DNA from 3 places in the Bacillus sp. URHA0034 genome. Region 3 is predicted to be linked to each of the others. Evidence: riboswitches for the same ligand, from Rfam matches in the RefSeq annotation. Region 3 holds a riboswitch; each other region holds the start of a gene.
The links. Region 3 has a riboswitch for S-adenosylmethionine ahead of ACZ9EE_RS10985 (homoserine dehydrogenase). Riboswitches for the same ligand answer to the same signal wherever they lie in the genome.
Positions count from the first base shown of each region.

Region 1: linked by a shared signal. The riboswitch ahead of ACZ9EE_RS18110 (methionine ABC transporter ATP-binding protein) and the one ahead of ACZ9EE_RS10985 (homoserine dehydrogenase) in region 3 are both predicted to bind S-adenosylmethionine.
Region 2: linked by a shared signal. The riboswitch ahead of metK (methionine adenosyltransferase) and the one ahead of ACZ9EE_RS10985 (homoserine dehydrogenase) in region 3 are both predicted to bind S-adenosylmethionine.

Region 1 covers NZ_JBWCDK010000002.1:3,343,597-3,345,869, forward strand. The annotation lists gene ACZ9EE_RS18105 (methionine ABC transporter permease) at 1-230, opposite strand, end outside; gene ACZ9EE_RS18110 (methionine ABC transporter ATP-binding protein) at 220-1,251, opposite strand; SAM riboswitch class I at 1,328-1,431, opposite strand; gene ACZ9EE_RS18115 (biotin transporter BioY) at 2,086-2,273, shown strand, end outside.
Region 2 covers NZ_JBWCDK010000002.1:4,291,004-4,293,276, forward strand. The annotation lists gene pckA (phosphoenolpyruvate carboxykinase (ATP)) at 1-591, opposite strand, end outside; SAM riboswitch class I at 846-983, shown strand; gene metK (methionine adenosyltransferase) at 1,294-2,273, shown strand, end outside.
Region 3 covers NZ_JBWCDK010000002.1:1,862,269-1,864,541, forward strand. The annotation lists gene ACZ9EE_RS10980 (YfhD family protein) at 1-105, shown strand, start outside; gene ACZ9EE_RS10985 (homoserine dehydrogenase) at 168-1,388, opposite strand; SAM riboswitch class I at 1,486-1,595, opposite strand; gene argH (argininosuccinate lyase) at 1,799-2,273, opposite strand, start outside.

The DNA of each region.
Region 1 (2,273 bases), 1.5 Mb from region 3:
GCTACAACCAGGATAATAAATGGAATGGAACGAAAGATATTGATAATGACGTTCAAAATATTGAAAATAATGGAATTCTGTAAAATACCATTTTCTCTTGTAATGACTAAAACAACACCAATTGGTATTCCGATAATAACGGATATAATGAGAGCAACTATGACCATATAAAGAGTCTCGTTAATTGAACTAAAGAACTCAGGCCAAAACCAAGACCAATCAAATGGCATCTTCAGACACCTCCCTAATAACAGCATTATGTTCCCTTATATAGTGCACAGCACGCTGAATTTCTTCTTCATCACCTTTAAATTCAACCAGTAAGTTCCCAAATGGACTACCTTGAAGCTCCGTTACCATGCCATGAATTACATTTAAATCAATGGAAAAGTTCTTTGCAGTGTTGGAGATTAAAGGTATATTGGTTGAACTGCCTTTAAAGATGATTCGATAGATGTTCGTATGACCATTATTCATAATTAGTTGTTGAATCGACTTTGGGATGTTATCGTTTAGAACAGTCCGTACAAAGCTTCTGGCAATCTTAGTCTTTGGTTCGGTGAAGACGTCAATGACAGGCCCTTGTTCAACGATTATCCCATTTTCAATAACGGCCACTTTATCGCATACGTCACGGATCACATTCATTTCGTGGGTAATCATTAAAATGGTTACGCCGAATTCATCCCTAACTTTTCGTAATAACTCTAATACAGCCTCGGTGGTATTAGGGTCCAAGGCAGATGTTGCTTCATCGCATAATAGAATATCAGGGTCTGTGACTAACGCCCTTGCAATTCCAACCCGTTGCTTTTGACCTCCCGACAGCTGATCGGGATAATGATTCATCCTATCCTCTAAGCCAACGAAAGTGAGTACTTGTTCCACCTTTTTCCTGATTTCACCTTTGGGTCTGCCTTCCAAGATAAGTGGCATTGCTACGTTGTTAAAAATAGTTTTTGAATGCAATAGGTTATACTGTTGGAATATCATCCCAATCTTTTTTCTTTGTCTACGTAATTCCTTGGGAGTCTGGGATAAAAGATCTATACCATTTATAAGGACTTTCCCTGAAGTAGGGCGTTCCAATAAATTTACACAACGGATTAGCGTACTTTTTCCAGCACCACTAAAACCGACTACGCCAAATATTTCACCTTTATCAACCTGAAGACTTATTCCTTTCAATGCTTCCACTTTTTTCTCTTTGCCTTTTCCATAGCTTTTATGGACGTCTTCAAGTATTAGCAAGATAGTAATCTCCTTTCCGGAATTGTAAATTATACAAAATAGCCTCTTTCATCAGAAAGAGGCTATTTTTATCTAGACCTTATCTTTCAGAATGAAACATTCTGCAGGAATTAGCACCTTTCATTAAATGATGGTTGCTGGACGTCGTCGGGCCTGTCCCTCAGTCTCTCTGGATAAGTTATTTAATTTTAATATAATAATAATATTATGCAATATTAAGACTATTGTCAATATTTTTCTGCTATTTTCAAGTTGTAAACTATTTCTAGTATAGAAATAAAGTTATTAATAGAAAAGGAAGCAAGGGGACGGTTCTCTTGCTTCTAAGCGGGTAAACAAAAACAAATATTAAGATTAAGCCTGGTGAATTAATAAAGCCATCCATCCACGTGAGATACCATCATCTGTAGAATAGAATTAGCTGAGAATGAAGAATTGAAAGATCAGATTGTAATGGTTTCATCTCTTTAACATGGACAGAAAAAAGATTGGGATCGATTGTACTTAAGCCAACAGCTCAGTTTTGTTCAACAAGACTGAAAGGATTTGAATTAATCTTGATGAACCGTACCATAAGTAAATGAGGTCTTTTCTGAAAACAGATACAGCACCATTCCATCATAGTTTAGAAGGTGCTGATTTGCTTATATGAACAAAAGGGTTTGGCCTGCCAAGCCCTTTTTGTATTCTTTGATCAAATGAGCACAACTTAATTTATTTTTCAAAACAAACGCGAATTGTCAACCGCAGTTAATGTTTGGTTGACAATTAACATGAAATTGAATATTATCATAATTAAATTAATTACATATTTATTTTGAGGAGAATGTAAAAATGAAACTTAAAGAAATTACCTTTGTAGCGGTGTTTGCTGCGGTCATGGGTGCTCTAGGTATCGTTCCGCCTATTAATCTTTCGTTTACACCCGTACCTATTACATTGCAAACACTAGGTGTTCTTCTTGCAGGTGGAGTATTAGGGGCAAGATTAGGAGCAATGAGCCAAACTGTCTTTTTACTACT
Region 2 (2,273 bases), 2.4 Mb from region 3:
TTTCATTTCCCCAGCATATTCCGTACCGCCGATCAGTACAATTCTTCGTTCAAGAGAGATGATAATAAAGGTTTCAGAATTTGTTCCATCGATCACTGGGTCCGCTTTAAAATTTGGAGCAGAAATGACTGTGAACCCTGGATCATGTGTTAACAATTCTTCTTCTGTTGGACGAATAAATAACTGTTGTACAAATAGATTATGCCAGGCGTATTCATTAATGACTTGAATAGGCAGCCGGGACTTTTTGTCCGCTCCTGCAAACCCTTTGAATACAAAGATCTCACTTTGTAGTCTTAAGTAATCAAGTACTTTTTGATACAGATTCGTAAAAGCTTCCTCAGATATAGGCTGATTGGTTGAGCCCCACGCAATTTTATTCTTGGTAGACTCTTCCATCACAATGAATTTATCCTGTGGTGAACGTCCTGTATATTTGCCGGTGGAAACACTGACAGCGCCGGTAGAGGTCAGTGTTCCTTCATTTCTTCTTAAAACCTTTTCAACTAATTGCGGGACGGATAGCTGTACCTGGACATGACTTTGTTGTAACAATTGTTTTAATTCAGTTGGAATATGAACAGAATTCATTTACTGAAACCTTCCTTTACTAGGATTATTTGTTAAATAGTATAACACATTTATTTTAATAGTCTATACTAATGAAAGAAATTATGTGAATATTTAAGAATTTATTCGTGCGGAGGGACAAAAGCTTGGATTAGTCTCCAATAAAGAAAATATTCATTTTTAAAGTTACAATTTTCTCTTTTTGAAAAAACTTGATACAAATTCATTGACATTGTTTGAAGGAGTAGGTTATGATTTAGCCTTGAACGGATACTCTCTTATCCCGAGCTGGTGGAGGGACAGGCCCTATGAAACCCAGCAACCTGCAAACGAATAATCGGACTCCAATTGAATCCGTTATTTCGGGCAAAGGTGCTAAACCTGAAGCAAGGCTTGACCTTGGACGATAAGAGTGAAAGGCACGCAAAACTTTTGCTATTAACCTTTCCTCATTATGATGGAAAGGTTTTTTGTTGTATTTACGTGCTATGTTACATAATTGTACTTTTTATTCCATCGTATAAACTTTAAGGGGAGTATACTAAAATAGAATTTTGTCTGGGGCCAAGCACCAAGGCACTTTTTCATTTCTATAATAATAATCCCATGTTTATTTCATACTACTAAGGGAATGAGTTCCGTATCAACTCGAGGTTAAACGGCAGGTATACATAAAACCCAAACAGCTAACCTCACTTAATTCCATAATAAGGAGGAATTCAGATGTCAACAAAACGTCGTTTGTTTACTTCTGAATCAGTAACTGAAGGTCATCCTGACAAGATTTGTGACCAAATTTCTGATTCCATTTTAGATGCAATACTAGCTAAGGATGCTAATGCTCGTGTTGCCGCTGAAACTTCAGTAACAACAGGACTAGTTTTAGTAGCAGGAGAAATCACCACATCAACATATGTAGATATTCCAAAGATCGTCCGTGAAACGATTAAAGGTATCGGTTATAATCGTGCAAAATATGGTTTTGACTCGGAGACTTGTGCGGTCTTAACTTCGATTGATGAACAATCTCCTGATATTGCGATGGGTGTTGACCAAGCCCTTGAAGCTCGTGAAGGTCAAATGTCAGAGGAGCAAATTGAAGCGATTGGTGCAGGAGACCAAGGTTTAATGTTTGGTTTTGCTTGTAATGAAACAAAAGAGCTAATGCCTCTTCCGATTTCACTGGCGCATAAACTTGCACGCCGTTTAACGGAGGTACGGAAAGAGGATATCCTTCCTTATCTGCGTCCTGATGGAAAAACACAAGTCACGGTGGAATATGATGAGAATGATAAACCAGTCCGAATTGATACGATTGTCATTTCTACACAGCACCACCCAGAAATTGCATTAGAGCAAATTCAGCGAAACGTGAAAGAATATGTCATCAATCCTGTTGTTCCAAAGGAACTCATTGATGAAAACACAAAATATTTTATTAACCCAACTGGCCGTTTCGTTATCGGCGGACCGCAGGGTGATGCAGGTTTAACAGGCCGTAAAATCATCGTTGATACCTACGGCGGATATGCTCGTCATGGCGGTGGGGCATTCTCCGGCAAGGATCCTACAAAGGTAGACCGTTCAGCTGCCTATGCTGCGCGCTATGTGGCTAAAAATATCGTGGCGGCAGGACTGGCAGATAAGGTTGAGGTTCAGCTTGCCTATGCAATTGGTGTAGCAAGACCGGTTTCCATCTCAAT
Region 3 (2,273 bases):
GATGGAAAAGATGTCGAGTATTCTTCTGAATTCGCAGATCATGCTGATCTTGAGGCACAAGCACGCGCTAATGCAGCTAACCAACGTGTAAAAAATAGAAAGTAAAAAACTTCAGATAAAATCTAAGAAGCAGGGCTGCCCTTGCCCTGCTTCTTAAATTAAAGATTTTATGCTAATCTTGCCAAGATATGCTCTTTTTCATATTCTCCTATAATTGGAAAACACACTAGGTCTTGTTTGGAGAGTTCTGCTATTTCTTCCCTTTTTGCCTTAATAATCCATATTCCATCTTTAACATGATCAATCAGTTTAACGGGATGATCAGTCACATTATAAAACCCAGCTATTAGCCAAGTTTCTTCTTGCTGCCCTAGTTCCTGAAGAGCAGTAGTGGTTTCACTTGTTGTTAGTAAACCTTGTCTCTCAGGACGGTTCTGACAGACGTAGACCAGATCCTCAATGACTGCACTTGCAGTTGGAAACATTCCGGCCCCCGGTCCTTGAAGTGTTATTTGACCAACAATATCCGAGGAAATATTTACTGCATTTTGGACCCCTTCTACATGATATAGTGGATGTTCATTTCCAACAAGAACTGGTCCTATAGATACATTTAGTTGATTAACTAATTTCTTTATACTGGCAATATGTTTAAACCTTAGTCCAAGCCTTTCAGCTGTTTCGATTAATTCACTTGTGATTGAAGTGATCCCTGTCCGTTCAACGGTATGCCAATTTGGTTCTTCGCCGAAGGCAAGTCTGCTCAGAATCATGGCTTTGTAAAAGGCATCAAAGCCTTCAACATCATTTGTCGGGTCGGCCTCAGCAAATCCGTTTTCTTGGGCGGCACGTAAAGCATCGGCAAAGGAGAGCTTTTTCTCTCGCATTTCTGTTAAAATGAAATTCGATGTTCCATTTAAGATTCCTTGAACTTGCTGAACACGATTTACATTTAATAACTGTCTTAATGTTTGAATCACTGGAATTCCTCCAGCTACAGTTGCTTCATATCCAACTGAGACATGATGCACTTTGGCAAGTTCAAGCAGCTCTCTTCCGTAGTTGGCGAACATTTCTTTATTCGCTGTAATAATATGACAGCCCCGCTCAATCGCCTTCTTTAGATATATGTAGGTTGGATCCTTATCGACAATGGCCTCGACAACAACATCAAGCTGTGGAAGATTTAGAATATCCGCAAATTCTGTTGTAACTAGGACATCCTTACTAATCGCCCTTTTCTTCTCCTTGTTTTTAATTAGAATGGCAGCCACCTCCACCTTCTTGCCTAAAACAGCTGTCAGTTCTTCTGCATGTGATTGAATCGTCCGATAAAATCCTTCACCAACCGTGCCAAAACCAAGGATTGCCACTTTAATTACAGACATGTTGATATCCACCCTTCTATTATTATTTGCATGATTCTTGTCAGTTTTTTTAATAAATGAAGAAAAGCCCTCTTAATAAGAAGAGGGCGGATTCCTCCTCTTATCTGCCAGGTTAAATAACCTGCAGGAATTAGCACCTTTTCAAGGAATACCTTGAAGGTTGCCGGGCTTCATCGGGCCTAGTCCCTCCGCCTCTCTGGATAAGAGTTATATTTTATTTTTTCATGAAATGTTCAAGTTAAGTTATAAAATGTATTCTAGTTTAATTATTTCTAAATGTCAATATTTTCTTTTAATTCAAATGAAAAGCGCTAGGGCGCTGGAGCTGGACAATTTCCAACGTCGATTTTCATACTTTCTTAATCCAAAATAAAACCCGCCGTTAGGCGAGCCATATTCCTACTATTATATTATCTATGAAGTTTTCCCTCTGCAAGGCCGATTTGATGCTCCACCTGTGCGGGAGCTGTACCGCCAAAGCTGTTTCTGACTGCGACAACTTGCTCAGGAGCTAATACCTCGTAAATATCCGCTTCAAATAAAGGACTGAAGCCCTGATATTCTTCAAAACTTAAATCCAATAAAAACTTATCTGATTGAATGGCATATAGAACTATCTTCCCGATCACTTCATGGGCCTCGCGGAATGGAAGACCTTTCCTGACCAAGTAATCAGCAATATCTGTTGCATTGGAAAAATCATTATTAATCGCCTTCCGCATCACATCTTTGTTGACTGTCATCGTCTCAACCATAGGAGCTAACAGCTTTAATGAACCTTCAAGCGTCTCTACAGTATCAAACATACCTTCTTTATCTTCTTGTAAATCTTTATTATAAGCAAGCGGTAGACCCTTTAGTACAGTCAACAATCCAATTAGGTTG